Regions from separate parts of the Streptomyces sp. B21-105 genome, predicted to be linked through region 2. Evidence: riboswitches for the same ligand, from Rfam matches in the RefSeq annotation. Region 2 holds a riboswitch; each other region holds the start of a gene.
What was found. A riboswitch is a leader RNA that binds a small molecule or an ion and turns the genes downstream of it on or off. The one in region 2 is predicted to bind cyclic di-AMP.
Positions count from the first base shown of each region.

Region 1: another riboswitch for cyclic di-AMP. It lies ahead of QA802_RS17495 (transglycosylase family protein); the one in region 2 lies ahead of QA802_RS31325 (M23 family metallopeptidase).
Region 3: another riboswitch for cyclic di-AMP. It lies ahead of QA802_RS36400 (M23 family metallopeptidase); the one in region 2 lies ahead of QA802_RS31325 (M23 family metallopeptidase).

Region 1 covers NZ_JARUMJ010000001.1:3,909,559-3,919,890, forward strand. Annotated here, with positions in the region: gene QA802_RS17460 (class I SAM-dependent methyltransferase) at 39-1,328, opposite strand; partial or broken gene QA802_RS17465 (Uma2 family endonuclease) at 1,517-1,870, opposite strand; gene QA802_RS17470 (NAD(P)/FAD-dependent oxidoreductase) at 1,987-3,381, opposite strand; gene QA802_RS17475 (Ppx/GppA phosphatase family protein) at 3,845-4,786, opposite strand; gene QA802_RS17480 (DUF501 domain-containing protein) at 4,783-5,322, opposite strand; gene QA802_RS17485 (FtsB family cell division protein) at 5,484-5,960, opposite strand; gene eno (phosphopyruvate hydratase) at 6,101-7,396, opposite strand; gene QA802_RS17495 (transglycosylase family protein) at 7,819-8,532, opposite strand; cyclic di-AMP (ydaO/yuaA leader) riboswitch at 8,536-8,718, opposite strand; gene QA802_RS17500 (LysM peptidoglycan-binding domain-containing protein) at 8,924-10,009, opposite strand; gene QA802_RS17505 (cytochrome P450 family protein) at 10,237-10,332, opposite strand, start outside.
Region 2 covers NZ_JARUMJ010000001.1:6,899,267-6,909,598, forward strand. Annotated here, with positions in the region: gene QA802_RS31310 (DNA gyrase/topoisomerase IV subunit A) at 1-1,684, opposite strand, end outside; gene QA802_RS31315 (M16 family metallopeptidase) at 1,956-3,305, shown strand; gene QA802_RS31320 (M16 family metallopeptidase) at 3,302-4,690, shown strand; cyclic di-AMP (ydaO/yuaA leader) riboswitch at 4,911-5,078, shown strand; gene QA802_RS31325 (M23 family metallopeptidase) at 5,093-5,851, shown strand; gene QA802_RS31330 (GntR family transcriptional regulator) at 6,038-6,733, shown strand; gene QA802_RS31335 (HPr family phosphocarrier protein) at 6,856-7,137, opposite strand; gene QA802_RS31340 (bifunctional acetate--CoA ligase family protein/GNAT family N-acetyltransferase) at 7,316-10,129, shown strand; gene QA802_RS31345 (hypothetical protein) at 10,131-10,332, shown strand, end outside.
Region 3 covers NZ_JARUMJ010000001.1:8,126,523-8,136,854, reverse strand. Annotated here, with positions in the region: gene arfA (arabinosylfuranosidase ArfA) at 1-78, shown strand, start outside; gene QA802_RS36430 (glycoside hydrolase family protein) at 123-1,091, shown strand; partial or broken gene QA802_RS36425 (MBL fold metallo-hydrolase) at 1,809-3,043, opposite strand; gene QA802_RS36420 (TetR/AcrR family transcriptional regulator) at 3,285-3,983, shown strand; gene QA802_RS36415 (SIMPL domain-containing protein) at 3,963-4,751, opposite strand; gene QA802_RS36410 (SGNH/GDSL hydrolase family protein) at 4,983-5,768, opposite strand; gene QA802_RS36405 (DUF6250 domain-containing protein) at 5,895-6,602, opposite strand; gene QA802_RS36400 (M23 family metallopeptidase) at 6,973-7,953, opposite strand; cyclic di-AMP (ydaO/yuaA leader) riboswitch at 7,956-8,114, opposite strand; gene QA802_RS36395 (alpha-galactosidase) at 8,419-10,332, opposite strand, start outside.

The DNA of each region.
Region 1 (10,332 bases), 3.0 Mb from region 2:
CGTCCTCACGACGCCGGGCCCTTCTGTCGTGTTGTCGGTCAGTTCCAGGTGCGGGCGCGCAGCGGCAGCCCACAGTGCCCGGAGTCGGGGGTCCGGACGGCCAGGACCTGGTTGACGCCGAGGCGGTTGCGTTCGAAGCCGACCGCGGAGGCGGCCATGTACAGCCGCCAGACGCGGGCGCGGGCGGGCCCGGCGAGGTGGACGGCCCGCTCCCAGCCGTCCTCCAGCCGGGTCACCCAGCGGCGCAGGGTGAGGGCGTAGTGCTCACGGATCGACTCGACGTCGCGGACCTCGAAGCCGGCTCGTTCGAGGTGGGCGACGGTGGTGCCGAGGGGGGCGAGTTCGCCGTCCGGGAAGACGTAGGCGTCGATGAAGGCGTCCACGTCGTAGGCCCTCTCGTCGCGTTGCGGGCGGCGGGCGATCTGGTGGTTGAGGAGCCGGCCGCCCGGCCGCAGCAGTGCGTGCAGGTCGCGCGCGTACGCGAGGTACTTGTCGGAGCCGACGTGTTCGGCCATGCCGATGGAGGAGACGGCGTCGAACGGGCCGTCGGCGACGTCCCGGTAGTCCTGGACGCGGATCTCGACCCGGTCGGTGAGGCCGGCGTCGGCGACCCGCTTGCGGGCGTAGGCCGCCTGCTCCCGGGAGAGGGTGATCCCGACGACGTGCGCGCCGTGCTCGCGGGCCGCGTGGATCGCCATCGAGCCCCAGCCGCAGCCGACGTCCAGCAGCCGCTGACCGGGTGTCAGGGCGAGTTTGCGGCAGACGAGTTCGAGCTTGTCGCGCTGGGCGTCCTCGAGAGTGCCGTCCGGGGTCTCCCAGTAGGCGCAGGAGTACACCATGGACGGACCGAGGACGAGTGCGTAGAAGTCGTTGCCGACGTCGTAGTGGTGGCTGACGGCGCGTCGGTCGGTGCGCCGGGTGTGCAGGTGCCGGGCTCTGCGGACCTCCTCGCGGGGCGGGGCGGGCGGCAGCGGGGGGCCGGCGAGCTTCAGCAGCCCGCGGACGGCGGCACGGAAGTCGGGGTCGCGCAGGGCCTGGGAGAGGGTGCGGGCGTCGTCGCCGCGCTCCCAGACGAGACCGGAGAGCAGGTCGACGGCGGTGTACAGGTCGCCCTCGATGTCCACGTCGCCGGCCACCCAGGCGCGGGCGAGACCCAGTTCGCCGGGTTTGAAGAGGAGACGGCGCAGGGCTCTGCGGCGGTGTGCGACGAGGACGGGGGCGCCGGGCGGGCCCGCCTGCGAACCGTCCCAGGCGCGGACGCGCAGCGGGAACGGGGCGCCCAGCAGCTGTTCGACGAGTCCATGGAGCCGCTGCGCGGCGTCAGCCATGATGCACACCTCCGTGACGGTGATCCCGGAATGTCCTGTCACCACGTAAACACGAAGGGGTGCGGTGTCCAGTCCCGCGACGCCGTCACGGCTGGGCAAAATACCTGCACACGACACACGCCGGACGCCACACGGCACACGCCGCACGCCGGTGCCGTCGGCGGAGACCGGAAACGGGGACGGACGCGTCAGAGCGCGTCGAGGGCTTCGGGCGTGATGTCGATGTCGATGCCGTAGGGCACGTCCACGTCGAGCAGGTCGCGGTGGGTGCCGGTGAATCCGTAGGTCCTGGTCACCGGGTCGAGCTCGAAGGTGCGGACCAAGGGCTGCTGGTTCGCCTCGGCCAGCTCGACCAGCCAGAAGTTCGGGATGCCTGCGGCTGCGTACTTGTGGGGCTTGGTGTCGCGGCCGCGGGCCTCGGAGTCCGGGGAGACCACCTCGACGGCCGGCAGGACGTCGGCTGCCTGGAAGCGGGTCCGGTCCAGGCCGGTGGCGGCCTCTGCGCGCACGACGCTGATGTCCGGTTCCGGGCCGTTGCGACGGCCGCGCCCCGGCCGCGGGACGCCGAAGGGGCCGTCCGCACCACGGATGGCGGACGGCCCCTTCGGGGGTGTTCAGTGACCGTGGGCCCGCAGGCCCGAGGTCGGGTGACCTGAGGTCAGGAAGCGTTGGCCTTCTCGTTCTCGGTCTTGACGGCGGCCGGCTTCGCGGCGACCGGGGCCGGCTTGGCGGCCTCGTAGAACTCCTCGCGCGGGGACTCCAGCGCGCCCAGCGCCACGACCTCGCGCTTGAGGAACATGCCGAGGGTCCAGTCGGCGAAGACGCGGATCTTGCGGTTCCAGGTCGGCATCGCCATGCCGTGGTAGCCGCGGTGCATGTACCAGGCGAGACGGCCCTTGAGCTTGATCTTCACCTTGCCCATGACGATCATCGCGACGCCCTTGTGGAGGCCGAGGCCCGCCACCGCACCCTTGTTGGAGTGCTCGTAGTCCTTCTGCGGGAAGCCCCGCATACCGGAGATCACGTTGTCGCCGAGAACCTTGGCCTGACGCAGCGCGTGCTGCGCGTTCGGCGGGCACCAGGCGTTCTCCACGCCGGCCTTGCGGGCGGCGACGTCGGGAACCTGGGCGTTGTCGCCCGCGGCCCAGATGTAGTCGGTGCCCTGGACCTGGAGGCTGGGGGCGGTGTCGACGTGACCACGCGGGCCCAGCGGGAGGCCGTAGCGGGCGAGGACCGGGTTGGGCTTGACGCCGGCCGTCCACACGATCGTGTGGGAGTCGACCTCGAGTCCGTTCTTCAGCACGACGTGGCCGTCGACGCAGGAGTCCATGGAGGTGGAGAGGTAGATCTCCACGCCGCGGCTCTCCAGGTGGGCCTTGCCGTACTGGCCGAGCTTCGGGCCGACCTCGGGGAGGATCTTGTCCGCGGCGTCGACGAGGATGAAGCGCATGTCCTCGCGGGACACGGTCTTGTAGTACTTGGCCGCGTCGCGGGCCAGGTCCTCGACCTCACCGATGGTCTCGGCGCCGGCGAAGCCGCCGCCGATGAAGACGAAGGTGAGCGCCTTGCGGCGGATCTCCTCGTCGGTCGTGGAGTCGGCCTTGTCCAGCTGCTCCAGGACGTGGTTGCGCAGGCCGATGGCCTCCTCGACGCCCTTCATGCCGATGCCCTGCTCGGCGAGGCCGGGGATCGGGAAGGTGCGGGAGACCGCGCCGAGCGCGATCACCAGGTAGTCGAAGGGCAGCTCGTACGCCTCGCCCACGAGCGGGGCGATCGTGGCGACCTTGCGGTCCTGGTCGATGGTGGTGACCCGGCCGGTGAGGACCTCCGCCTTCGGCAGCACGCGTCGCAGCGGGACGACGACGTGGCGCGGGGAGATGTTGCCGGCGGCGGTTTCGGGGAGGAAGGGCTGGTAGGTCATGTACGACCGGGGGTCGACGACCGTGACGGTCGCCTCGCCGTAGCGCATCTTCTTGAGAATGCGCCGAGCTGCGTACAGGCCTACGTACCCACCGCCTACTACGAGGATCCTGGGACGCTCCGTGGTGCTCATGCCATCGAGTATCCACCCGGTTCAGGGGGGTCGCTCGTGAGCCCCTTCACAAGCTTGTCGGGGGTGTGTGCTATCCTCCGCGGCCCACGTGATCCACATCATGACGGAGAGCGGGAACCCGCGTGCAGGGCATGGCGTTGTCAATGCCGCGTGAGCTGCCTCTCCGGCTCCGGAAGGCCTCTGTGAGCGTCCCGCGACAGGCCTCGCGAGGCCCTCGTGAGAGACCCGCGAGACGCCCCCGTCCGTCGCTTTTGAACACGTTCACACGAGGGTTGGGCCCGCGGAAGGGTCAACCGGGACACGATCGTCCTCCGACAGGGCCGAATTCCTTGTGAAGAACTTCACGAACTTTCCCGGCGGGCTGTCGCGCGGACGCACCGAAGGGGCCCCGAAGGGCCCCCAGGACCGCTCATCCGCGCATCCTGCCTGCTCAGCAGAGTGCGCGGAGCGGCCCGGCCGAGGACTACGCGACCGACCACGCGATGCCGTCGAGGATGTCGTGTTCGCTCACGACGACCTCCTGTGCGCCGGTCCGCTCCATGATCGCCAGCAGTACCAGGGCGCCCGCCCCGATCACGTCCACCCGGCCGGGGTGCATCGCGCCGATCGCCGCCCGCTCGGCGTGCGTCGAGCGCAGCAGCCGCCCGGTGATCGCCCGGACCTCGTCGTGCGAGACGCGCGAGTGGTGGATGGCCGCCGAGTCGTACTCCGGCAGTTGCTGGGCGATCGCCGAGACCGTGGTGACCGACCCGGCCAGGCCGACGAGGGTGCGCGCCTCGCGCAGCGGGACCGTCCGCTCGGCGAGGTCCAGGGCGGCCTCGATGTCGGCGCGCATCGCCGCGATCTGCTCCTCGGACGGCGGGTCGGTGACCTTCCCGTCCACGACCAGGTGCCGCTCGGTCATCCGCACGCAGCCGACGTCGACCGAGCGGGCCGCGCGCACCCGGTCGTCGCCGACGACGAACTCCGTCGAGCCGCCGCCGATGTCCACGACCAGGTAGGGCCGGGCCAGGTCGTCGCGGCCGGTGAGCTCCTTCGTGGCGCCGGTGAACGAGAACTCGGCCTCCTGGTCGCCGGTGATGACCTCCGGCTCGACGCCCAGGATGTCCAGCACCCCGCGCACGAACTCCTCCCGGTTCTCGGCGTCCCGGGAGGCGGACGTGGCGACGAACCGCAGCCGCTGCGCGCCGAGTTCCTTGATGGCGGCCGCGTACTCCCGGCAGGCGGCGAACGTCCGCTCCAGCGCCTCGGGCGCGAGCCGGCCGGTGCGGTCGACGCCCTGGCCGAGCCGGACGATCGTCATCCGGCGGTCCAGGTCGACGAGTTCGCCGGTCTCCGGGTCCGCGTCGGCGACGAGCAGCCGGATGGAGTTCGTGCCGCAGTCGACGGCGGCGACCCGCGTCACGGGGCCTCCCCCTCGACCGGCTGGGGAAGGGTCACGCAGGCGCCCTTGCGCCACCACTCGGGGAGCATCTCCAGCGCCTCGTCGCCGAGCGGGTTCACGCCCGGGCCCGCGGCCAGCGAGTGAGCCACCAGAACGTGCAGACACTTCACCCGGTCCGGCATGCCGCCCGCGCTGGGGAAGTTCCTCAGCTCCTCGATCTCGTCCCGGCGCCGGACGTAGTCCTCGTGCGCGGCCCGGTAGGCGGCGGCGAGCCCGGGGTCGGACTGCAGCCGCTCCGTCATCTCCTTCATCACGCCGTTCGCCTCCAGCGTGCCGATCGCCGAGTTGGCCTTCGGGCACGTCAGGTAGTACAGCGTCGGGAAGGGGGTGCCGTCGGGCAGCCGCGGGGCCGTCTCGACGACGTCCGGATGGCCGCACGGGCAGCGGTGCGCGATCGCGCGCAGGCCGCGCGGCGGGCGTCCGAGCTGCTGCTTGAAGGCCTCGACGTCCGCGTCGGTGGGCTCGGTGCGCGGAGTGGTCGGCGGGGGCGTCTGCATACCTGTCTTTCCATCGGTCAGTCGGTCGGGCGGGCGGGCGCGACCGGTCACTCGGGCGATCCGGTCGATCGAGCGGGCCACCGGTCAGTCAGTCAGCCAGTCGGTCGGTCCATCGGTCGGTCGACCGGAGCGGCCGGTCGACGGAACGGCCGGGCGACCGGTCAGTGGTCGGAGGCGTCGGACTTGTCGACCCCGTCCCAGACATTGGAGTACCAGGGGCGGTCGGCCGCCCCGAGGTCGGCGCGCGACTGCCTGGCGGCGTCCGGGTCGACGACGATGTAGCCGGTCTCCCCCGGCAGCACGTAGTGCAGCCGCAACCGGATCTGCTGCTCGGCGTACGCGTCGTCCTGCCAGCGCGCCTTGAGGTCGCGCAGCTGCTCGACGCGTTCGCCGGCCTGCTGCTTCTCGCGCTCCAGCTCGGCGATCTCGGCGCGCTGGGAGACGTACTGGCGCATCGGGTAGGCCAGGGCCACGATCAGCGTGCACAGGACGAGCGCCAGCAGGGCCGCGCGGCCGGTGAGGCGGGAGCGGCGGGCCTGGCGCTTGGTCTGCGAACGGTAGACGCGGGCCGCGGTCTGCTCGCCGAGCAGCTTGATCCTGGTCGCGGTGGAGAAACGGTCCCGGTCCTTCACGGCCATGTGCTGCGCCTCCCGTCTCCCACGTGCGTACGTCCCCGCACACGGTACGGGACCGAGTACGGGGACGTTCGTGCGACTGGCTAAGCCTTACCCCGGGTGGGGTCAGCCGTTGCTGTGCTCAGCGGTTCGCCGAGCCGCGCTCAGTGGTTCGCGGAGCGGAACCGCGGGAAGGCGGAGCGGCCGGCGTACACCGCGGCGTCGTCGAGGATCTCCTCGATGCGCAGCAACTGGTTGTACTTGGCGACGCGGTCCGAGCGGGCCGGGGCGCCGGTCTTGATCTGGCCGCAGTTCACCGCGACGGCGAGGTCGGCGATGGTGACGTCCTCGGTCTCGCCGGAGCGGTGGGACATCATGCACTTGAAGCCGTTGCGCTGGGCCATCTCGACGGCGTCCAGGGTCTCGGTCAGCGAGCCGATCTGGTTGACCTTGACGAGCAGGGCGTTGGCGGAGCCCTCCTCGATGCCGCGGGCCAGGCGCTCCGGGTTGGTGACGAAGAGGTCGTCGCCGACGATCTGGACCTTGTCGCCCAGCTTGTCGGTGATGACCTTCCAGCCGGCCCAGTCGTCCTCGTACAGCGGGTCCTCGATGGAGACGAGCGGGTACGCGGAGACGAGCTCCTCGTAGTACTCGGTCATCTCGGCGGCCGAGCGGGACTTGCCCTCGAACTCGTACTTGCCGTCCTTGTAGAACTCGGACGCGGCGACGTCGAGCGCGAGCGCGATCTGCTCGCCGGGGACGTAACCGGCCTGCTGGATGGCCTCGATGATGAGGTCGAGCGCGGCGCGGTTGGACTCCAGGTTCGGGGCGAAGCCGCCCTCGTCGCCGAGGCCGGTGGACAGGCCCTTGGTCTTCAGCACCTTCTTGAGGGTGTGGTAGACCTCGGCGCCCCAGCGCAGCGCCTCGGAGAAGGACTCCGCGCCGATCGGGGCGATCATGAACTCCTGGATGTCCACGTTGGAATCGGCGTGCGAGCCGCCGTTCAGGATGTTCATCATCGGAACGGGCAGCAGGTGCGCGTTCGGGCCGCCCAGGTAGCGGAAGAGCGGCAGGTCGCTCGCCTCGGAGGCGGCGTGGGCGACGGCGAGCGAGACGCCGAGGATCGCGTTGGCGCCGAGGGAGCCCTTGTTGTCGGTGGCGTCCAGGTCGAACATCGCCTGGTCGATCAGGCGCTGCTCGGTGGCGTCGTAGCCGACGAGCTCCGGGCCGATCTGCTCGATCACGGCCAGGACGGCCTTCTCGACGCCCTTGCCCTGGTAGCGGTTCGGGTCACCGTCGCGCAGCTCGATGGCCTCGAAGGCGCCCGTGGAGGCGCCGGACGGGACGGCGGCACGACCCGTGCTGCCGTCGTCGAGGCCGACCTCGACCTCGACCGTGGGGTTGCCTCGGGAGTCCAGGATTTCCCGGGCTACGACGACGTCGATGGACGGCACGAGCATCTCCTTCATGGGATGTGACGCTGAAAGTGCGCGGCGCGTGGCCTTGCGCCTAGAGCCTAACCGTCTCCGGAGCGTCGGCCACCGACCGACCGTCCCGTGGACGGACTGACCGTACACATTGTTCCCGCTCGGAACAAAGCAGCAAGGGAAAGCGGCCGAAAAGGCCAGAAAACACCGCGCACTCCGGAAGGGTCGCAGCCGGAGCGCACGAAAGGGCCGCGGGCGGCGGCGGGCGGCGGGCCGGAAGGGCGCAAGAGAAAACCCCGTCCCGGTGCGTACGGGGGAACACGCACCGGGACGGGGGATCAGGGTGGCCGTGGGCCAGGGGGACGAGAGACGAAGAGACGAGGGGGGACCCTCACCAGGTCCTCAGGCGCCGGCCTTCACCAGGCGGGCACGATGGCTTCGTCCGCGGCCGGCTGTCACTTCAGGTGGAGCTGCTGACCCGGGTAGATGAGGTCGGCGTCCTGGACGATGTCCTTGTTCAGCTGGAACAGCTTCTGCCAGCCGCCCTCGACCTTGTGCTTCTCGGCGATGGAGCTGAGGCTGTCGCCCTTGACGACCTTGTACTCGCCGTCGCCCTTCTTGACCTTCTTGCCGGTCGGGGTGGTGACCGTCTTGGACTTCTTGGCGGCCGCCGGACGGTCGGTGGAGCGGGAACTGCTCTTCTGCTCGGTCGAGCGGGTGCTGCTGCCGCTGTCCGACGAGCCTGAGGAGTTGGAGGAGCCGGAGTTCGAGGAGCCGGCGCCGGCGCCGTCGTAGGAGGCACCGGACAGGCCCTTGCCGCAGACCGGCCAGGCGCCCTTGCCCTGGCCCGCGAGGACCTTCTCGCCGATGGCTATCTGCTGGGCCTTGGAGGCCTGGTTGGCCTGCGAGGCGTACTGCGTGCCGCCGTACGCGGCCCAGGTGGAGGACGAGAACTGCAGGCCGCCGTAGTAGCCGTTGCCGGTGTTGATGGACCAGTTGCCGCCGGACTCGCACTGGGCGACCGCGTCCCACTCGGAGGCGGTGGCGGCGGAGGCGTTGCCGGTCGCGATCAGCGGGGCGGCGATGGCGACACCGGTCACGCCGGCCATGGCGGCGGCGCGGCTGGCCTTGGACGGACGACGGTGCTTGCCCTTACCGGAAAACAGCATGGTGGATCCCCTCACCGACGCCTGCGAGGTGAGCTGTCGGGTTCGGGCCGTGTGAGTTGCCCGGCCACTCCTCCGCCGGAGACTGCGCTCCGTGGGAGGGGTGACTTCACCCCGAGCCGCTCCGGCGACTTCCCGGCGCGGCACTTACCTTGGGTCCCCCGCTCCTGCCTACGGCGCTTGACGCGACGACTGTTCCCGGGGAGCCGCTGGCAGGATTCGGCGTTGCGGCGGCCGGGGCTCGGATTGCCGAGCGGTCACGACCGTAGACACGCGATCCACGGAATTTCAAAGACGATCAGGGCTTCTGAGACTCATCCCACACTTTCGCCAAATCGGACATTCGGCGCGAAGCATGTCGTGAACTCCCGCTGTCCTTCTTGGGCTTTGCGCCCTATTGGGCCCCTGTGTCGAGGGTCTGACCGGGCAGGATGTCGCTCGGGTCGGCGCCGATGACGTCCTTGTTCTCGGCATACAGGGCGCGCCATCCGCCGTGGAGGCCAAGGGAGTCGGCGATGGAGGCGAGAGAGTCTCCCTCCTGGACCACATAGGTGGCGGCGGCATGCCGGCCCGCCGAGGCGGTGGACGTGCCGCCCGTCGAGGGGTCGGCGCTCTTGGCCGCGGGCTCGTCGGCCGTGGCGCCGCGATGGCGGCCGGAGCCGAGGGAGCCGGTGTCGACGAGGCTCCAGGAACCCACCTCCTGGCCCGACTTGTCCGAGTCGCCCGCTTCCGGGGTGTCCGCGGGTGAGCCGCCGCCGGCCTGAGGGTCGCCCTGGCCGCCGGTGCCGTCGGAGTCACCCGTGACGACAGATGGGGATGAAGGAGATGAAGGCGACGGTGAGGATGAACTCGGAGAATCACCGGACGAGTCGGACGACTCGGACGAGCCCGATGATCCGGTCGAACCGCTGGAACCGCTGGAACCGCTGGAACCGGTCGAGTCGTTGCCGGAATCCGAAGAGCCCGACGAACCCGACGGACCCGAGGACCCCGAGGAACCCGAAGAGCCCGACAAGCCCCTGGACAGATCAGACAAACCAGAGGAGCCAGACGTTCCTGACGAATCGCCCGCCACGCCGGTGTCCACGGTCAGCGCGCCGTTCTCCTTGGTGAGCCCGGAGGTCAGCCCGCACGTGCCCCACGCGCCGATGCCCTTGGCGGCGAGCACCTTCTGCGCCACGGCGATCTGCTGGTTGCGGCTGGCCAGGTCGGGGCTCGCCGCGTAGTCGAGTCCGCCGTAGGTGTTCCAGTCCTGCTGGGTGAGGCTCAGGCCGCCGGACTCGCCGTCGCCGCCGTCGTCGGCACTCCACGAGCCCCCGGTCTCGCACTGCGCCACCTTGTCCCACACCGTGCCGTCCGCAGCGCTCGCGCCGGAGGCGGCGAGCAGCGGGATGGCGATGGCGGAGCCGGTCACCCCGGCCGCGACGAGCAGCGCGGGGGCCTGGCGGGGGCGACGGTGACGGCCGTTCCCGGAGAGCATGCGAGGGCCTTTCTCTGGACAGCAGTGCCGGCGCGGGCGAGTGAGCTGACGCGTCGCGCTGACGAGTGAACGTATCGGCAGACGATCACTTGTCACAAGTTAATGCCGCGCAGATCACGTGAAGATCACAGACTTGAGGATCGGTCACGTTCGCTTCGCCACATGGTCACAATCCGGGCTGGCACCCGGTCAGACCCGCCCCTGCCGTTCCGGTCCGGACGGGAGCGTCAGGCGCCGGAGCGTGCGGCGGGCTCCGGGGCGAACTCGACCGGGAGCGTGCGCAGGCCGCGCATGATGAGGCCGCCGCGCCATCTCAACTCGGC
Region 2 (10,332 bases):
CCGAGACGATCACGTCGTGCTTGGTGCGCTTGCCGTCCCCGTCCCCGTCCCCGTCCTCGGCGTTCGCCGTGAAGGGATCGCCGTTCGCCGTGCGGGCCAGCAGCCCTGTGGAGGACAGCAGGACGCGGCACGGGTCGTCCGCCACCTGGAGGGGCACGGCGGCGGCCGTGGCGCCCGACGACTCCAGCAGGACCGTACGCCGCTCGGTGCCGAACTTCTTGGCCACCGTGGCGAGTTCCGCGGAGACCAGCTTGCGCAGCTCCGCGTCCGAGTCCAGGATCCGGGTCAGCTCGGCGATCTCCCCGGTGAGCCGCTCCTTCTCCGACTCCAGCTCGATGCGGTCGAACTTGGTGAGGCGGCGCAGCGGAGTGTCCAGGATGTACTGGGTCTGGATCTCCGACAGCCCGAAGCGCTCCATCAGGCGCTCCTTCGCCTGCGCGCTGTTCTCGCTGGAGCGGATCAGCCGGATGACCTCGTCGATGTCGACGAGGGCCGTCAGCAGGCCCTCCACCAGGTGCAGCCGGTCGCGGCGCTTGGTGCGGCGGAACTCGCTGCGGCGCCGCACGACGTTGAACCGGTGGTCGAGGTAGACCTCCAGCAGCTCCTTCAGGCCCAGCGTGAGCGGCTGGCCGTCCACCAGCGCCACGTTGTTGATGCCGAAGGACTCCTCCATCGGCGTCAGCTTGTAGAGCTGCTCCAGCACCGCCTCCGGCACGAAGCCGTTCTTGATCTCGATGACCAGGCGCAGGCCGTGCGCCCGGTCGGTGAGGTCCTTGACGTCGGCGATGCCCTGGATCTTCTTCGAGCCGACCAGGTCCTTGATCTTGGCGATGACCTTCTCGGGGCCGACCGTGAAGGGCAGTTCGGTGACGACCAGGCCCTTGCGGCGGGCCGTGACCGTCTCCACCGCGACCGTGGCGCGGATCTTGAAGGTGCCGCGGCCGCTCTCGTAGGCGTCACGGATGCCGGAGAGGCCGACGATCCGGCCGCCGGTCGGCAGATCGGGACCGGGGACGAACTTCATCAGGGCGTCCAGATCCGCGCCGGGGTGGCGGATCAGATGGCGGGCGGCCGCGACGACCTCGCCCAGGTTGTGCGGCGGCATGTTCGTGGCCATGCCGACCGCGATCCCGGAGGCGCCGTTGACCAGCAGGTTCGGGAAGGCGGCGGGCAGCGCGACCGGCTCCTGCTCCTGCCCGTCGTAGTTCGGCGCGAAGTCGACCGTGTCCTCGTCGATCGACTCCGTCATCAGGCTCGTCGCCGCGGCCTGGCGGCACTCCGTGTACCGCATGGCGGCCGGCGGGTCGTCGTTGCCCAGGGAGCCGAAGTTGCCGTGGCCGTCGATGAGCGGCACGCGCATGGAGAAGGGCTGGGCCATGCGCACCAGGGCGTCGTAGATCGAGGAGTCGCCGTGCGGGTGCAGCTTGCCCATGACCTCGCCCACGACACGGGCGCACTTCACATAGCCGCGCTCGGGGCGCAGGCCCATCTCGTTCATCTGGTAGACGATGCGGCGGTGCACCGGCTTCAGGCCGTCACGGGCGTCCGGCAGGGCGCGGGAGTAGATGACCGAGTACGCGTACTCGAGGAAGGAGCCCTGCATCTCGTCGACGACGTCGATGTCGAGGATCCGCTCCTCGTACGAGTCGTCGGGCGGCGGGGTCTTCGTGCTGCGGCGGGCCATCGCTGCCGGCTCCTTGCTGGGGCGTGTGACGGGATCTGACGCGGACCATTGTGGACCGTGGCACTGACAGGGCGGCGAGGACCCGGCGGCGGCCCTTGGGCCCCGCCCGCTTCAGTCGCCTCGTCCACGGCTGCCCGCAGGCTACGCGATCTCGCTCTCGGCGTATGTCGTCCGGGAACTTCGCCTCCTGTCCGCACGCTTGCATACAGTGACAGGACCGGCAGGAAAACCGCGGTTTCGACGACCGCGTCCGCGATCGGAAGGGACGTACATGCCCATGGGTCACACGGCCACAGCCCAGGCAGGCTCCGGGGGCCTGACAGCGACCGAGCACCGCCTGGCCAACGGCCTGCGCGTGGTGCTCTCGGAGGACCACCTGACCCCCGTGGCGGCGGTGTGCCTCTGGTACGACGTCGGCTCACGCCATGAAGTCAAGGGTCGTACCGGCCTTGCTCACCTTTTCGAGCACCTGATGTTCCAGGGGTCCGGCCAGGTCAAGGGCAACGGCCACTTCGAGCTCGTCCAGGGCGCCGGCGGTTCGCTGAACGGCACCACCAGCTTCGAGCGCACCAACTACTTCGAGACCATGCCCGCACACCAGCTGGAGCTCGCCCTCTGGCTGGAGGCGGACCGGATGGGATCGCTGCTCACCGCGCTCGACGACGAGTCGATGGAGAACCAGCGCGACGTCGTCAAGAACGAGCGCCGCCAGCGTTACGACAACGTTCCCTACGGCACCGCCTTCGAGAAGCTCACCGCTCTCGCCTACCCCGACGGCCACCCCTACCACCACACGCCGATCGGCTCGATGGCCGACCTGGACGCGGCGACGCTGGAGGACGCGCGTGCGTTCTTCCGCACGTACTACGCGCCCAACAACGCGGTCCTGTCCGTGGTCGGCGACATCGACCCGGAGCAGACGCTCGCCTGGATCGAGAAGTACTTCGGCTCCATCGCCGGGCACGACGGCAAGCAAGCGCCGCGCGACGGCTCGCTGCCCGACGTCATCGGCGGGCAGCTGCGCGAGGTCGTCGAGGAGGAGGTGCCGGCCCGCGCCCTGATGGCCGCCTACCGACTGCCCGAGGACGGCACGCGCGCGTGCGACGCCGTCGACCTGGCGCTGACCGTCCTCGGCGGCGGCGAGTCCTCCCGCCTCTACAACCGGCTCGTGCGCCGCGACCGTACGGCGGTGGCGGCCGGCTTCGGCCTGCTGCGGCTCGCCGGGGCGCCCTCCCTGGGCTGGCTGGACGTGAAGACGTCCGGCGACGTCGAGGTGCCCGTCATCGAGGAGGCCATCGACGAGGAGCTCGCCCGGTTCGCCGCGGAGGGCCCCACTGCCGAGGAGATGGAGCGCGCCCAGGCCCAGTTGGAGCGCGAGTGGCTCGACCGCCTCGGCACGGTCGCCGGCCGCGCCGACGAACTGTGCCGGTTCGCCGTCCTGTTCGGCGACCCGCAGCTCGCCCTGACCGCGGTCCAGCGGGTGCTGGACGTGACGGCCGAGGAGGTGCGGGAGATCGCCGAGGCCCGCCTGCGTCCCGACAACCGCGCGGTGCTCGTCTACGAGCCCACCGCCCCCGAAACCCCCGCCGACCAGGACGAGAACGAGGAGGCGGCCCGGTGACCGAGCTCGCCACGATGGACTTCCACCCCCAGCCCCGGGCGGGCGAGGCCAAGCCGTGGGCGTTCCCGGCGCCCGAGCGCACCGCCCTGGCCAACGGCCTGACGGTGCTGCACTGCCACCGCCCCGGCCAGCAGGTCGTCGCCGTCGAGATCCTGCTCGACGCCCCGCTGGACGCCGAACCGGCCGGTCTCGACGGCGTGGCCACGATCATGGCGCGCGCCTTCTCCGAGGGCACCGACAAGCACTCCGCCGAGGAGTTCGCCGCCGAACTGGAGCGCTGCGGCGCCACTTTGGACGCGCATGCCGATCACCCCGGCGTCCGCATCAGCCTCGAGATCCCGGCCTCGCGCCTGACCAAGGGCCTCGGTCTGCTCGCCGACGCCCTCAGGGCGCCCGCGTTCGCCGACAGCGAGGTCGAGCGCCTCGTACGCAACCGGCTGGACGAGATCCCGCACGAGCTGGCCAACCCCTCCCGGCGCGCGGCCAAGGAGCTCTCCAAGGAGCTGTTCCCGGCCACCGCCCGCATGTCGCGTCCGCGGCAGGGCACCGCCGAGACGGTCGAGAAGATCGACTCCGCGGCCGTCCGGGCCTTCTACGACAAGCACGTCCGCCCCGCGACGGCCACCGCCGTGGTCGTCGGCGACCTCACCGGCGTCGACCTGGACGCGCTCCTGGGCGACACCCTGGGCGCCTGGACGGGCTCCGCCGCCGAGCCCCGCCCCGTGCCGCCGGTGACCGCCGACGACGCCGGCCGGGTCGTCATCGTGGACCGCCCGGGGGCCGTCCAGACGCAACTGCTGATCGGCCGGATCGGCGCAGACCGGCACGACCGCGTGTGGGCCGCCCAGGTGCTCGGCACCTACTGCCTCGGCGGCACCCTCACCTCCCGTCTGGACCGCGTCCTGCGTGAGGAGAAGGGCTACACCTACGGCGTCCGCGCCTTCGGACAGGTCCTGCGGTCCGCGCCGGACGGCTCGGGCGCCGCGATGCTCGCCATCAGCGGTTCCGTCGACACCCCGAACACCGGTCCCGCGCTGGACGACCTGTGGAAGGTGCTGCGCACCCTCGCCGCCGAGGGGCTGACCGACGCCGAGCGTGACGTCGCCGTGCAGAACCTGGTCGGGGTGGCGCCGCTGAAGTACGAGACCGCGGCGGCCGTCGCGAGCACGCTGGCCGACCAGGTCGAACAGCACCTGCCCGACGACTACCAGGCGACGCTGTACCAGCAGCTCGCCGCGACCGGCACGGTGGAGGCGACCGCGGCGGCCGTGAACGCCTTCCCGGTCGACCGTCTCGTGACGGTTCTGGTGGGCGACGCGGCCCAGATCAAGGCACCGGTCGAGGCCCTGGGCATCGGCGAGGTGAAGGTCGTGTCCGCCGAGTAGTCGCCCGGTCGCCGACCGCCGCGGCACAACGGCACGCACGCACAGGGGCCCTGGTCGACCGAGCGTCACCAGGGCTGCCGTTTGTCCGAATTGGGGCGGAGGTTGCCTGTCTGCCCTGTGGGATGCGCTACAAAAACCGTGATCCGTTTGAGGATTGGACCCCCTGCCGCTTAGCTTCATCCGGGCTGTCCGTCAGGCACTGCGCCGCAGCCGCGGCACCGGACAGTCATCGCCGAGTCCCCGTACGGCGCGAGCCAGGGGAGCCGGGGACCCACTTTGTGCAGTCCCTGGGGTGAATCGGACGCCCGCGTGTACGCGAGGGGGTCCGTAGGAGACCTTCCTGCTCCGAACCCGTCAGCTAACCCGGTAGGCGAGAGGGAAGGAAAGGACACCCCTGACTTCATGGCGTTCACCTGCGCCACCGGGAAGCACCGCCGGCCCAGCCGGATGCAGCGTTCCACCGCTCGCGCGGTCGGCGTGGCGGCGCTCACCACCACCGGTGTGATGGCCACCGTCGCCTCCACCCCGGCCCTCGCGGCCGAGCAGCCCACCCCCGAGCAGACCGGTCTGATCCCCGTCGTCACGGCCGGCGAGTCCATCGCCGAGTCGGTGGCCGACCAGGTCGACGAGCAGGTCGCCGCGCAGAAAAAGGCCGCTTTCGAGGAGGCCGCCCGCAAGGCCGCCGCGAAGAAGGCCGTGGAGGAGCGCGAGGCACGCGTGCGTGCCGCCCGTGAGGCCGAGCGCAAGCGCCTCAACACCTTCGTGCTGCCGATCACCGCCTCCTATGTCTCCACCGGCTACCAGGCCAGCAGCTCGCTGTGGTCCTCCGGGAGCCACACCGGCGTCGACTTCCACGCGGCCCGTGGCACCACCGTGCACGCGGTCGGATCCGGCACCGTGGTCGAGGCCGGCTGGGGCGACGCCTACGGCAACCAGATCGTGATCAAGATGCACGACGGGACGTACACGCAGTACGCCCACCTGTCGTCCATCGAGGTGTCGGTGGGCCAGACGGTCACCCCCGGGCAGCGCATCGGCCTGTCCGGCGACACCGGCAACGTCACGGGGCCGCATCTGCACTTCGAGGCCCGCACGACCCCCGAGTACGGCTCGGACATCAATCCGGTCACCTATCTCCGCCAGCACGGCGTCGGCATCTGACGACCGACGGCGACAGATCGTTCGGCCCCGGCCCCTCGGCCGGGGCTTTGCCGTTTCCGGGGCCCCGCTGTCCAAAAAATATCCCTGGATTCCGGCTCCCCGTCGGAAATTCCCGCTCATTGCAATAGAGTCACGGAACACGCGTCAATCGTCGACGTTTCACGGGGATCAAGGCGGAGGTCCGTCATGCGAATTCCGGCGCACTCGGTGTGCACGGCCATCCGGGACGACATCGTCGCGGGTGTCTACGAACGCGGCAGCCGCCTCACCGAGGAACTCCTCGCCCGCCGCTACGGCGTCTCGCGCGTCCCCGTCCGTGAGGCGCTGCGCACCCTGGAGGCCGAGGGCTTCGTCGTCATCCGGCGGCACGCGGGCGCGTGCGTGGCGGAGCCCACCGAGCAGGAGGCCGCGGACCTGCTGGAGATGCGGCTGCTGCTGGAGCCGCTCGGCGCGTCCCGGGCCGCCCAGCGGCGCACGGAGGCCCATCTGAAGGTGTTGCGCGGCCTGGTCCGGCTGGGCCAGGAGCGGGCCAGGAGGGGCAACAGCGACGATCTGCGCTCCCTGGGGTGCTGGTTCCACGAGACCCTCGCGCAGGCCTGCGGGAGCCCTGCCCTCGCATCGATGCTCACCCAGCTCCGGCACAAGATCGCCTGGATGTACGCGGTGGAGGCGCCGGCCGACCCCGTGGAGTCCTGGGCGGAGCACGGCGTCATCGTCGACGCGGTGACGCGCGGCGACGGGGAGCGCGCGCGGGCGGTCACGGCGCTGCACACCGAGCGCGCGACGCTCGCGCACCGGCTGCGCTTTTCCCAGGGAACCGAGGCCGCCGACCGTGTGAGGACTTCGCAACGTCCCGTAAACATGACGGGCCTGCGGAATTAACACGAGAGCCGTATACAAGTTCGGGTAATTCACGGGGGATTACTCATGCTGCCGTCGGCGGGAAATGTAAAGGGCTCGCCCGGTAATTCGGACGAGCCCTTCACCGCGGAATGCAGCGGTGCTCAGACGGTCTCGGGAAGTTCCTCGAGGCCCTCGGCGACCAGCTTCGCCAGCCGGTCGAGCGCGGCGTCCGCGCCCTCGGCGTCGGACGCGAGGACGATCTCCTCGCCGCCCTGGGCGCCCAGGCCGAGAACGGCCAGCATGGAGGCCGCGTTGACGGCGTTGCCGTCGGCCTTGGCGATCGTCACGGGGATGCCTGCGGCCGTGGCGGCCCGGACGAAGATGGAAGCGGGGCGGGCGTGGAGGCCCTCGGCCCAGCCGACGTTGACGCGGCGCTCAGCCATGTGATGCTGCCCTTCGGTGTCTCAGGTTGTCTAGACCAGTGTTCCACACGTGAAGCGTGTGAGGGACGGTCCCTGGGTGTCCCGTCACCATGTGGCCGTCGGATCGCGGCCTCGACCCGACGTGCGCCCTCCAGACTGCCTCGCGCTGTTGTCGGAAGCGAGCCGTAGTGTGGGCCCCATGCAGAGCGCGTCGGACCGGCACGAGTACCCCGCCCACTGGGAGGCCGACGTGGTGCTGCGCGACGGCGGCACCGCGCGCGTGCGCCCCATCACCGCCGACGACGCCCAGCGCCTGGTCAGCTTCTACGAGCAGGTCTCGGACGAGTCGAAGTACTACCGCTTCTTCGCGCCCTACCCGCGCCTGTCCGCGAAGGACGTCCACCGGTTCACGCACCACGACTTCGTGGACCGGGTGGGACTCGCGGCCACGGTCGGCGGCGAGTTCATCGCCACCGTGCGGTACGACCGCATCGGCCCGGACGGCATGGCCGCCTCCGCGCCGGCCGACGAGGCCGAGGTGGCCTTCCTCGTGCAGGACGCCCACCAGGGACGCGGCGTCGCCTCCGCGCTCCTCGAACACATCGCGGCCGTCGCCCGCGAACGCGGTATCCGCCGCTTCGCCGCCGAGGTGCTCCCCGCCAACAACAAGATGATCAAGGTGTTCACGGACGCCGGCTACACCCAGAAGCGCAGCTTCGAGGACGGCGTCGTCCGCCTGGAGTTCGACCTCGAACCCACCGAGCGCTCCCTCGCCGTGCAGCGCGCGCGGGAACAGCGCGCCGAGGCGCACTCCGTACGGCGGCTCCTGACACCCGGCTCGGTCGCCGTCGTGGGTGTCGGTCGCGGCCCGGGCGGGGTCGGCCGAAGCGTCCTCGGCAACCTCCTGGCGGCCGGGTTCACCGGACGCCTGCACGCCGTGAACCAGGCCTTCCCCGAGGACCTGAAGGAACTGGACGGGGTGCCCGCCCACCGTTCGATCCGGGACATCGCGGAGCCCGTGGACCTCGCGGTCGTCGCCGTCCGGGCCGAGCAGGTGCCCGCGGCCGTCGCCGAATGCGGCGAACACGGCGTGCAGGGACTCGTCGTGCTGTCCGCCGGCTATGCCGAGAGCGGCCCCGACGGGCGCGAGCGGCAGCGCGAGCTCGTGCGCCACGCGCGCGCGTACGGCATGCGGATCATCGGCCCCAACGCCTTCGGGGTCATCAACACCTCTCCCGCGGTGCGGCTCAACGCCTCCCTCGCCCCCGAGATGCCGAGGCCGGGCCGGATCGGCCTGTTCGCCCAGTCCGGGGCCATCGGCATCGCCCTGCTGTCCCGGCTGCACCGGCGCGGCGGCGGGGTCACCGGCGTCACCGGCGTGTCGACGTTCGTCTCCTCCGGCAACCGCGCGGACGTCTCCGGCAACGACGTCCTCCAGTACTGGTACGACGACCCCGACACCGACGTCGCCCTCATGTACCTGGAATCCATCGGCAACCCGCGCAAGTTCACCCGCCTCGCCCGGCGCACCGCGGCCGCCAAGCCCCTGGTCGTCGTCCAGGGCGCCGGTTCCGCCCCGCAGGGGCACGCCGTACGGGCCACGCGGCTGCCGCACGCGACGGTGTCGGCGCTGCTGCGGCAGGCCGGCGTGATCCGCGTGGACACCATCACCGAACTGGTCGACACGGGCCTGCTCCTCGCCCGTCAGCCGCTGCCGACGGGCCCGCGCGTCGCGATCCTCGGCAACTCCGAGTCCCTCGGACTGCTCACGTACGACGCCTGCCTCTCGGAGGGGCTGCGTCCCCTGCCTCCGCTGGACCTGACCACGGAGGCCACGGCGGAGGACTTCCACGCCGCACTGACGCGCGCCCTGGCCGACGCGACGTGCGACGCGGTGGTCGTGACGGCCATCCCGGCGATCGGGGAGACCTCGCCCGGCGACGCGGAACTCGCCGAGGCCCTGCGCTCGGCCGCGGCCGCGGCCCCCGCCAAACCGGTGCTCGTGGTGCACGTGGAGCTCGGCGGCCTCGCGGCGGCGCTGTCCGCCGCTGCGAGCACCGCACCGCGCGCGGGCGCGAGCCCACGCGCGCGTGTCGCGGCGCAGGACGCCGGGCAGCTGCAGCCCCCCGTCGTCGAGGCGCCGGCGGGAGCGCACCTCATCCCCGCCTACCCGGCCGCCGAACGCGCCGTCCGCGCCCTCGCGGAGGCCGTGAAGTACGCCCAGTGGCGGCGCGAGGCGGCGGACCCGGGCCGGGTGCCCGAGTACGAGGACATCGACGAGCGGGGCGCCGCCGCGCTGATCGACGGGCTCCTCACGCGCGGGCAGGGACTCACCCTGGGCGCCGAGGAGACCGGCGAACTGCTCGGCCGTTACGGCGTCCGCATCCGCAGGGCGATCCCCGCGCCCTCTCCCGACGAGGCCGCGCGGGCCGCCGCCGATCTCGGCTACCCCGTCGCCCTCAAGGCCACCGCCCCGCACCTGCGGCACCGGGCCGACCTGGGCGGCGTCCGTCTCGACCTGGCCGACGAGGAGCAACTGCGCAGGGCCTACGCCGAGTTGACCGACCTCTTCGGGCGGCCCCAGGAGCTCCGGCCGGTCGTCCAGGCGATGGCGCCGCGCGGGGTCGACACCGTGGTACGAGCGGTCATCGACCCGGCGGCGGGGGCCGTGCTGTCCTTCGGGCTCGCCGGAGCCGCCTCGCAGCTCCTCGGGGACATGGCGCACCGACTGGTTCCGGTCACCGACCGCGACGCGACGTCGCTGATCCGCTCGATCCGGACCGCCCCGCTCCTCTTCGGCTGGCGGGGCTCGACGCCCGTCGACACCAGGGCCCTGGAGGAGCTGCTGCTGCGCGTCTCACGACTGGTGGACGACCACCCCGAGGTCGTCGCGGTCACCCTGGAGCCGGTGGTCGTCGCCCCGCACGGCCTGAGCGTCCTCGGCGCGTCCGTCCGCCTCGCACCCCCGCCCGCGCGCGACGACCTCGGTCCGCGGACCCTGCCGGTGTACTGAGGTGGACGCACGGCGGACCCGGGTGCCGAAGGACGGGGGAGAGCCGGCGCGGACGCTGGAGGCCGGGGTCCCCGCGGCCGTGCGGCACCCCGCGGTCGGCCTGCCCGAGGGGTCCTGGTGGGACTGGGACGTCGTGGCCTGGACCCCCGGCGAGTTCCGGTTGGCGGCCGGCGCGGATCTCGCGTACCACCACGGCCTGGAAC
Region 3 (10,332 bases), 1.2 Mb from region 2:
CTCACCGGCGGCGTCCTCCACACCGAACTCGAGCCGCTCTCCTGGAACATGATCCGCCTGACGAACCGTCAGAACTGACTCGGAGTCATAGGACGCCACCGCACTCACGCCCGGGAAGAACCATGACAGCCGTTCCCCAACCTCTGTTCCGAGACCCCGTTCACGACGGCGCGACCGACCCCACCGTCATCTGGAACCGGCATGCCGGCGAGTGGTGGATGTTCTACACGAGCCGACGCGCCGACGCGCCACCGATGAACGACGTGAGCTGGGTGCACGGGACCGACATCGGCATCGCGTCCTCCTCGGACGGCGGAGCGACCTGGCTGTACCGGGGAATCGCCGAAGGGCTGGGCATCGAGCCCGGGCGGCACACCTACTGGGCCCCGGAGATCGTCGACGACGGAACCGAGTACCACATGTTCGTCAGCGTGATCCGCGGTGTCCCGACCCGGTGGGAGGGCCACGCACGCGTGATCCGCCACTACGCGAGCCATGACCTCTTCTCCTGGACCTACCGCTCCACCCCGTCGCTCTCCTCCGAGGCAGTGATCGACGCCTGTGTCCTGCGGCTCCCCTCGGGCGGCTACCGCATGTGGTACAAGGACGAGGCCGATCACGCGCACACCTACGCGGCGGACAGCGATGATCTGGCGCGGTGGACCGTCCGGGGCCCTGCCGTCGAGTGCTCGGCCCACGAAGGCCCGAACGTGTTCGAGCTCGGCGGCAGCTACTGGATGCTCGTCGACGAATGGCACGGCCAGAGGGTTCTTCACTCGCGGGACCTTCAGACATGGCAACCGCGAGGACTCGTTCTCGACCGCCCCGGGCAGGGCCCGGACGACGCGTCCTACGGGTTCCACGCCGACGTCGTCACCAGCGAACTCGGCGCCTTCGTCTTCTACTTCACGCATCCGGGGCGATCCGCCGAGAGCGCGGTACCCGAGGGCGCGGTAGCCGACAGCGGCTACGCCGACCGGCGAAGCTCGATCCAGGTCGCCCGCCTGCGGGTGAACGGGGACACCCTCGTGTGCGACCGGGACGAAGCCCTTGAGGCCCCCGTCCTGCCTTTCGAAGGGCCGGTCCGGTGACAGGAGTCCATCACCCCCGGATCGCGCGAGGCCGACGCCCGCCCTTCCGTTCGGCAGCACACCTCATGCGAGTGATCCGCCGGCCCAGGCGGCCGGCACGGCCCACTACGCGTCCGTGCCGCCACCCCCGGCGATGACCTACTCGCTCACAAGCACCGCGTCCAACGGCAACGCCGCCGCGCTGACGAACTGGCCCCTGAGCAGCGGCTCCCTGTGACAGATCGTCTACAACCTCACGCCGAACACGACCTGACGAGGTCGCCCTGACCCAGCAGTGAACAACACCCGGTGGGCGTGGACGTGTCCGGCCGGCCACCACAGGCCGGACAGCCACGCCTCCTGGTGCGAAAAGCGCACTGCACTGACTCACTCCACTGCCCCGGGCTACGCCGCCCCCACAGGATCGGCGGAGCCCGGGGCAGCGCGCGTGTCACCGGTGCGGTTGAAGCGTTCGACCCTGCCGTTGGTCTGCGGCCGGCAGTGGCGGCCGGGCCCCGCCGTCCCGGCATCGCCTCGGCCGGTGACCTGCTGCGCTACGCCACCGCCCGCGACGCGTGGGAGCGCCGCCCGTGCGGCGAGGGCAGCGTCGGGGTCAAAGACGTTGACCCACCTGATGTGCGAGTCGAGCCGGGTCTCGGCCCAGCACACGGTCCTGTTTCTCAGCCGTGAGACGTTCCAGCGTCCGGGCCGTCTGGCCGAGCTCGCCCTCGACCGACGTCACCGCTCACCCGCGAGGTCGAGATCACCCCTGCTCGTCTCGGCCACGCCCTCAGCGCGTCGGGGACGGTGCCACGGACGGGCGATCGGACCGGACACCGCCCGCCACCACGCCTCCACCGGCAGCTTCCCCGCCGGCTCGAACGGCTCACCCGGCCGCGGGACCGCCACCGCCTGCCCGGCCTCCTCTGCCGCGTCCTTCGTCCACTCCCCCGGCTCCGCCCACGCGTGCAGCGCCAGGTTGAACGTCCCCCAGTGGATCGGCAGCAGAACCCCGCCCGGACTGCCTCCCTGCAGATCGAGGTGGGCCTGTACCCCCTGGGCCGGCGACATGTGAATGTCAGGCCAGGCTCCGGGCAGCGGCGTATGTTCCGTGTGGTTCTTGGGCCAGAAGTCCGAGTACGCCCCGATCTGGATCATCGTCGCGTCGAACGGGCCGTGCGCGGCGCCGATGTCGCGGAAACCGTCGAAGTAACCGGTGTCCCCGCTGTGGAAGATCCGGTGCTCCACGCCCGCCACCACCCACGAGGCCCACAGGGTGTGCTGGGTGTTGCGCAGGCCGCGGCCGCAGAAGTGGCGGGCCGGGGTGGCCGTCAGGGTCAGCCCGCCGACCTCGGTCGCCTCGTGCCAGTCCAGCTCGCGCAGCCGGCCGGCGGACACGCCCCAGTGCTCGAGATGGGCGCCGACGCCGAGCGGCACCGCGAACACGGTGTCCGTGCCGGCCAGCGCCTTGATCGTGGGCAGGTCCAGATGGTCGTAGTGGTCGTGCGAGATGACGACGACGTCGACCGGGCCGAGCGCGGCCAGCGGAAGCGGCACCGGGTGCAGCCGCTTGGGTCCCGCGAACGCGAAGGGGGAGCAGCGCTCGCCCCAGACCGGATCGAACAGCACCCGCCGCCCGTCGATCTCCGCGAGCACGCTGGAGTGCCCCATCCACGTCACCCTGAGGCCGGTCACCGGCGGCTTGGCGAGGTCGGCGAGGGTGGTGGCGTGCACCGCCACGGTGCCCGCGGGAGCCCGCCGGGGCGCTGCTCCTTGTCGAAGAAGACCTTGGCGAAGTCCAGCATCGAGCCCGACGGGCGAATGCGCGCCGGGCCGCCGGGGTTCTGGAAGACGCCGTCCTGGTAGTGGGGCGATCTGCGGATGCGCGCCAGGCGCTCGCCGCTCGGATCCGCGCCGAAGGCCTCGGGCTGCAGACCGCGGAGCCCGGAGCTCAGGGAACGGAAACCGGACACGGTACCTCCAGGTGGAGTCGCTGAGGCGTTCCATTATGGTCGCCTCGTCGGACAACGCGTGGACAGCCCCCGGACCGCGTCCCGGTACTGACCCGACCGACGGCGCCGCGGGCGGGCCGCGCACGCACGCAGGACTCGCAAACGACTCGCGAAGGAGCGGCTGCGGGCGGTCATAGAGCGGTTCGGCGGTGGGCGGTGACGGCGTCGGGGCAGCTCACAGCCCCTGTGTAGGGTGACGGACGTGGCGAGGGTGCGGTTGAGCGTGGCCGAGCGGCGGGAGGAACTGCTGCGGGCGGCCATCGAGCAGATCGAGGCGCGGGGCGTGGCGGCGGTCAGGATCGCCGACGTGGCCGCGGCCCTCGGCGTGAGCAACGCCCTGGTGCTGTACCACTTCTCGACGAAGGAGCAGCTGGTCGCCGACGCGTTCGCCCGCGCGGCCCAGGACGACCTGACGCATCTGCGCAAGCTGGTCGGCCGCCGCACCACGGCGCTGCGCAGGCTGCGGTCGGCGGTGCGCTGGTACGCGCCCACCGGCCAGGCCAAGGGCTGGCGGCTGTGGATCGAGGGCTGGGCGGTGTCGCTGCGCGAGCCGGCGCTGCGGGAGGTCGCCCGCCATCTCGACCGGGAGTGGAAGGCCGCGCTCACCGGGGTGATCGCGGAGGGCGTGGCCGCGGGCGAGTTCCGGTGCCCCGACCCGGCCGGCACCGCCCTGCGTCTGACAGCGCTGCTCGACGGACTCGCCGTGCAACTGACGTCCTACGGGGGCGCGGTGCCCCGGGCACGGGCACGGGAGTGGGTGGACGAATCGCTGAACCGGGAAATCGGACTGACGCCGGGCGTCTCGGGCACGCAGGAACGCTGGCCCCTGGAGGGGACCGTGCGGCCTGAGCGGGTTTTCAGTCCAGCGCGTAGACCGCCGTCACCGTCGCCGTCGCCTTGATCTCGCCGGGCGCCGCGGGCACGGTGGCCATGCCGGCGCCGGGCGTGTCCCCGGCCGGGGCCTGGGGCGCGGCGTGCTGGACGCGTCCTCGCTGAGCGAGATCAGCCGGCCCAGGGCGCGGCCGCTGAGGCGGGCGTACTGCTCGGCCTTGGCCCGGGCGTCGGCGTGCGCGGCCTCCCTCGCACGGGCCTGCAGGGGGGCCGCGTCGGAGACGTCGAAGACCACGGAGCCGATGCGGGCCGCGTCGCCTGCGGCGTCCGTGATCGCCTGTAGGACCGCGCCGGTCTTCGACACCTGGCGCACCGTGACGGCGAAGGACTGGGCGGCCTGATAGCCCGTCAGCCGGGAGGCCCCGCCGGTGTAGTCGTAGACGGGGTGGAGGGAGACGTTCTCGGTGCGGATGTCCCGGTCGGCGACGCCCTGGGCCCGGACCGCGGCGAGCAGCGCGGCGGCGGCGCCGGTCTGCGCGTCCATCGCGGCCTGCGAGGTCTTGGCGGTGGCCTCGACGCCGGTGCCGACGACCGCCAGGTCGGGCTCCGCGCTCGCGCTGCCCTCACCGGTCACCGTCACGGTGGCGGCTTCGACCGCCACGGCGCGGACCGCCGTGACCCCGAACGCCGTGACCCCGACCGCTGCGGCGTCGGCCGCTGCGGCGTCGGCCGCGGGGTGGGCCGGCAGGGCCGCCGCCGCGGGCGCGGTGAATGCCGGGACGCCGAGGGTGAGCAGGGCGACGAGCGCCGCGGCGACGGACGTACGGGAAAGGGGCATACGGAACCGGTCCTCGAGGTGTCGGCGCGGACGGTGCGGGTGCGGGTGCGGGTGCGGAGGGTGCGGTGCGAGCGAACGGTGCGGGTGCGGGTGCGGGTGCGGTCATCCCAGCACCGGACCCCGCTCGCGCCCCCACGCCACTCCCGTGCGATCACCTCACTGGTGGAGCGGCCGGCCGTACGACGCCGACGGCCGGCCGTCCCCCACGTGCGAGCCGTGCCGCGCGACCCGCTACGCGACGGCCGCGATGCGCATCCTGATGTCGTCCGGCGAGAGCGCGCCCTTGGCGGTCACGTGGTCGCCGGACGACTCCCCGCGCAGCCTTCGCCCGATCCAGGGCACCAGGTACTCGCGCGCCCAGTGCACGTCGTCGCGCCGTACGTCGAGGGCGCCGCGCGGCGGGAGCAGCGGCCAGGGCTGCTCCGGATCGGCCGGCACGTCGAGGCCGAGGACCTGCCCGGCGCGCAGCGCCACCCGCGTGTGCCCCTCCGGGGAGAGGTGGAGCCGGTCGCCGTCCCAGGCCCTGCGGTCCTGCACGGACTTCAGGGACCACAGGTCGAGCACGGGACAGCCGTACCGGTCGGCGACGGCGCGGACGTGCCCGTTGTAGGTGGCGATCTTGCCGCGCAGGTGCTTGAGCACGGGAACGCCACGGGTGTCGAAGCCGGTGGTCACCATGACTGTGCCGGCTGCGGCGGTCAGGGCCGAGATCGCGCGCTCGAAACGCTCGGCGACCTCGTCCGGGTCGGTGCCGGGACGGAGGATGTCGTTGCCGCCCGCGCAGAAGGAGACCAGGTCCGGGGCGAGTTCCACCGCCCGGGGAAGCTGGTCCCGCTTGATCTGGTCGAGCAGCTTTCCGCGGACCGCGAGGTTGGCGTAGGCGAAGTCGCCTTCGGGTCGCAGGTCCGCGAGAAGCACCGCGAACCGGTCGGCCCAGCCGACGAACGCCCCGTCGGGGCCGGGGTCGCCGACGCCCTCGGTGAAGCTGTCCCCCACCGCCACGTACGACCCGATCACTGATCTGTTGTCACTCTTCGAATCGTCTGCCACAGCAGATCATGATTCACCTTCGAATGTGACCTACGCGACCGTAGGCAGGGATTGACGGACGGTGAGAAAAGCCACTCTTAAAGAATTTGCCAATCAGGGAACAAGGGACCACACGCGGAAGTCGTTGATGCGGAAGTGGCTCCAGGTGGTGCGGAAGGCGAAGTGGCCGCTCGTGTAGGGCTCCGGGTCGGTGTGGTCGAAGACCAGCCGGCCGTTGTTCCACCAGCGCACGACCGAGCCGTCGGAGACGATCCGCACGTGGTGCGGCCGGTTCGCGACGAGCAGCGGTTCGGTGTAGTCGTACAGCAGCGGGCGCACGCCCGCCTCGCCCACGTAACGGCGCATCCTGGTCGTGGTGTTGCCGTTGGCGCCATAGCCCACGTAGTACGTCTTGAGGTGGTCGTACTCGGCGAGGGCGCCGCCACGCGGGGTGGCGAAGAGATCGTCCGGGGAGCGGACGTCGACGGCGTTCCAGAAGTTGTTGAGATCGGAGACGCGGTCGTTGGGCCCGCCGGCGGAGACGGGCGTGGCGACGTACTCGAGGACGTACGGACCGTCGAGCCGCTGCGTGAACCAGACCGTCGCGCCGGCGGGCACGTCGATCTCGAGGCTCCCGCAGGAGGCGGTGACCGTACCGCCCTGCTCCCGCTCGACGGCCCATCGGCCGAGGCCGTGCCGGAAGTCGTCGTGGGCGATAAGCCGACGGCGGCGGGGCGCGGCGCTCGCCGTCGTCGACGGGGCGAGGGCGGCCAGGGCGGCGGAGGCGGCGAGTGTGCCGAATGTTCTGCGCGTCGTCGTCACGGGATGCGGCTCCTTCGGTGGGACCGGGGCGGCGGGCGGCCTCCGTGCGCGGCGGACCCCGCGCCGACGCCCGGTCGGCGTCCCCTCGGGTCCGAGGCCGACGCCGAAAGCGCTTGCCGTCTGACTGGACCACTGTGTCCGTATCGGCGTCGCCTGTCGACGGTGCGACCGGACACGCCACACGACCGCAATCGAACGATCATGAATGAGCGGAGTCGGCGGAGTCAGCGGGGGTCGGCGGGGTTCCTGGAGTCCGCGGGTCCGTGGGGTCCGCGCCGCACCCACACCGGACACGCCGAAGGCCGGCCCCGGATCGTGCGATCGGGGCCGGCCTTCGGTTTCGTGTCAGGCGCGGGGTCGTCGGAGGGGGTCAGCCGACGGAGACGCCGTGGGAGCGGAGGTAGGCGATCGGGTCGACGTCCGAGCCGTAGTCCGGGGTGGTGCGGATCTCGAAGTGCAGGTGCGGGCCGGTCACGTTGCCGGTCGCGCCGGAGAGCCCGACCTGCTGGCCCGCGTCGACGGTCTGGCCGGCCGAGACGGACAGCTGGGACAGGTGGCCGTACTGGGCGTAGTAGCCGTCGTCCAGCTTGATGACGACCTGGTTGCCGTAGGCGCCGCCCCAGCCCGCGGAGACGACCGTGCCCGCGCCGACGGCCTTGAGCGAGGTCCCGGTCGGGACGACGAAGTCGACGCCGGTGTGGTAGCCGCTGGACCACATGCTGCCCGACTGGTGGTACGGCGTGCCGACGGTGGCGCCGGCCACGGGCAGGGTGAAGCCGCCCGTGCTGCTCTCGGCGGCCTGGGTGGTCGTCTTCGCGGAGGACGACGACTCCGAGGACCCCGAGGACCCCGAGGACTTCGACGACGTCGAGGAGTCCGCGGAAGACTCCGACGAGGACGAGGACGAGGACGAGGAGGAGGAGGAGGAGGAGGAACTGGACGGCTTGGCGGTGCCGGCCGCGGCCTTCTTGCCGATCGTCAGCTTGAGGCCGGGATGGATCAGCGAGGGGTCCGCGCCGACGGCCTCACGGTTGTCCCGGTACAGCCTGTGCCAGCCGCCGCTGACGTGCTGCTCGGTCGCGATCTTCGAGAGGTAGTCGCCGGACCGCACGGTGTAGGTCGTGGCGGCGGCGGTCTTCCGGGTCACCGGAGCGGCCTGCACGGCCTTTTGGGAAACCGTCTGCGCGACGGCCCGGGAGACCGCCTGGGGCGCGGATTCCGCAGTGGCCGCGTGGGCGCCGGAGGCGGCCATGAACGGAAGGGCGAGCGCGGCCCCGCCGGTTCCGGCGACGGCTATGGAACGAGTGAGGCGCTGGGCCTTGGGACGGCGGTGCTTACCCTTCGCGGGCATGACGAATTCCTCTCCGGCGCCTACGAGGTGAGCTGTCGGGTGCGGACTGGAGATGTCCGGCCACGTCGGGACGCGGCTTTACCCCGAGCCTGTTCCGGGACCGGAACAGGCGTGGTGCCTGTGGGTCCCCCGCTCCTGCCATGTACGGGTGAGAGTGCGGATTCCGGGCGGCGGCAGGATTAGGCGTCCGTCCGGATTGGTGTGGAACGTAAGCGACCAAGACGCACAGGGACAAGCAGAGGTTGCACGGTCAGGGCATTTTTCTTGATCCGCTGTGAGAATTCGCGGTCACGCTCCGTGAATACAAAGATCCCCATAGGGGCAAACACCCCGGAAAACCACATGCATTACGTGAACATGACGGGCGACTTACCGTCACAGATATGACGCTGCTCACGTGACACTGGTCCAGCTTTTCCTATTCCAGAGCGAGTTGTAACGAAGAATCCAATTCGGACAGAAACCTCAGATGCGACGCAGCCGGATAACTGCCGCATCGAGGTCGCCCCGCAGTCCGGCGTGCATTCCGTGATGCAAGAGCACCGCACCTCGATGGATTTCACCCGTTTCACGGCATTCGTACGACGCTTTCGGGTCGAGCCCGCGCAGCCGCAGCGCCGGAACGGGCTCACCGAACCGCTGGGCCTGGAGCCAGGCGAGGACGACGGTCTCGTCCCCGAGTACGTACTGGACGGCGCTCAGGCCGCCCGCCGGGGGACGCAGCCGATAGAGGTCGCCCTGCTGCACCACATGCCGGACGTCCTTGTAGAGGTCCACCCACCGGCGCGCCTCGGCGAGCTCCTCCTCGCTCCACTCGGCGAGGTCCCCGCCGACGCCGAGCACCCCGGCCATGGCGCTGACGAACCGGAAGCGCAGCGAGCTGACCCGCCCGTTGAGCTGCGTGTTGGGGCTGTCGGTGACCCACGCGGCCATGACCCGGGCCGGGTGGATCTGACTGAAGCCGTGCTGGATGTCGAGGCGGTCCAGCGGGTCGGTGTTGTCGGAGGTCCACACCTGGTCGGTGCGGCTCATGATCCCGAGGTCGATGCGCCCACCGCCGCCCGAGCAGGACTCGAACGCGACGCCCGGATGGGCTGCCCGCAACCGGTCCAGGAGGCTGTAGAGAGCCCGCACGTGGTCGACCCACAGGCGTTGCGGATAGGGGTCGTCCGGCCAGCCGGCGTCGGTGAAGCAGCGGTTGAAGTCCCACTTGACGTAGTCGATCGGCGCGCTGGACAGCAGCCCGTCGAGCTGTTCCCAGAGATACTCCTGGACGTCTTCGCGCGCGAGGTTCAGCATGAGCTGATTGCGGAACTCCGTCCGCTTTCGTCCCGGCTGGAACTGCACCCAGTCCGGGTGCGCCCGGTACAGGTCGCTGTCCGGGTTGACCATCTCGGGCTCGACCCAGATGCCGAACTGCATGCCGAGGGCGCGCACGTAGTCGGCGAGGGGCTTCAGGCCGTTCGGGAAGCGGTCCGGGTTGGGCTGCCAGTCGCCGAGCCCGGCGTGGTCGCCGGTGCGCGCCCCGAACCAGCCGTCGTCCACCACGAAGAGCTCGACGCCGATCGCCGCGGCGCGCCGGGCGAGGGTCGCCTGCTGCTCCTCGGAGATGTCGAAGTAGGTGGCCTCCCAGGAGTTGAACAGCACCGGCCGGTCCTGTTCGGCGTCCGGGACGACATGGGCCCGCTGGTAAACGTGCCAGGCGCGGCTGGCCCCGCCGAAGCCGGCGTCGCTCCACAGTCCGGCGAAGACCGGCGTGGTGAAGGACTCGCCCGCCGCGAGGCGCAGCAGGCCCGAGTCGTCGTACCCGGCGCCGCCGGTGATCTGCACGCGCCCGTCGGGCAGCCGGGCGACGCCGATCCGCCAGGAGCCCGACCAGCCGAGCGCACAGCCGTAGACCTCGCCGCGCTCCTCGGTGGCGTCGGTGTCGAGGGCGACCCAGGGCAGGTGCTGGTGGCCGGTGTGGCCGCGGCGGCTGCCGATGACCGTCTCGCCGTGGCCGAGCGGGGTGCGCGCGAGCCGCGACTCGGCGGCCCAGCGGCCGTGCAGCTGCGACAGCCGCCAGTCGTCCCGCTCGGGCAGGGTCCAGGTGGCCGAGTCCGCGCGGAGCAGCTCCAGCGGCTGCTCGCCCTCGTTGCGCAGGGTCGTCCACCGCTCGACGACGTCGCCGCGCATCCGGTAGTGCAGGGTGACGGCGAGTCCGGCGTCCCGGAAACGCAACCGCAGTTCGTCGCCGTCCCGCTCGTGCGCCTCGAAGGTCCACTCGGTGCCGCGACGCTCGTCGGTGCGCACCGACAGGGCGGGCCGGACGAAGCGGGGGCCGCCCTCGACCGGGTACTCCTCGCGGCCGTCGAGCGGGGACTCGAAGGACGCCCCGCG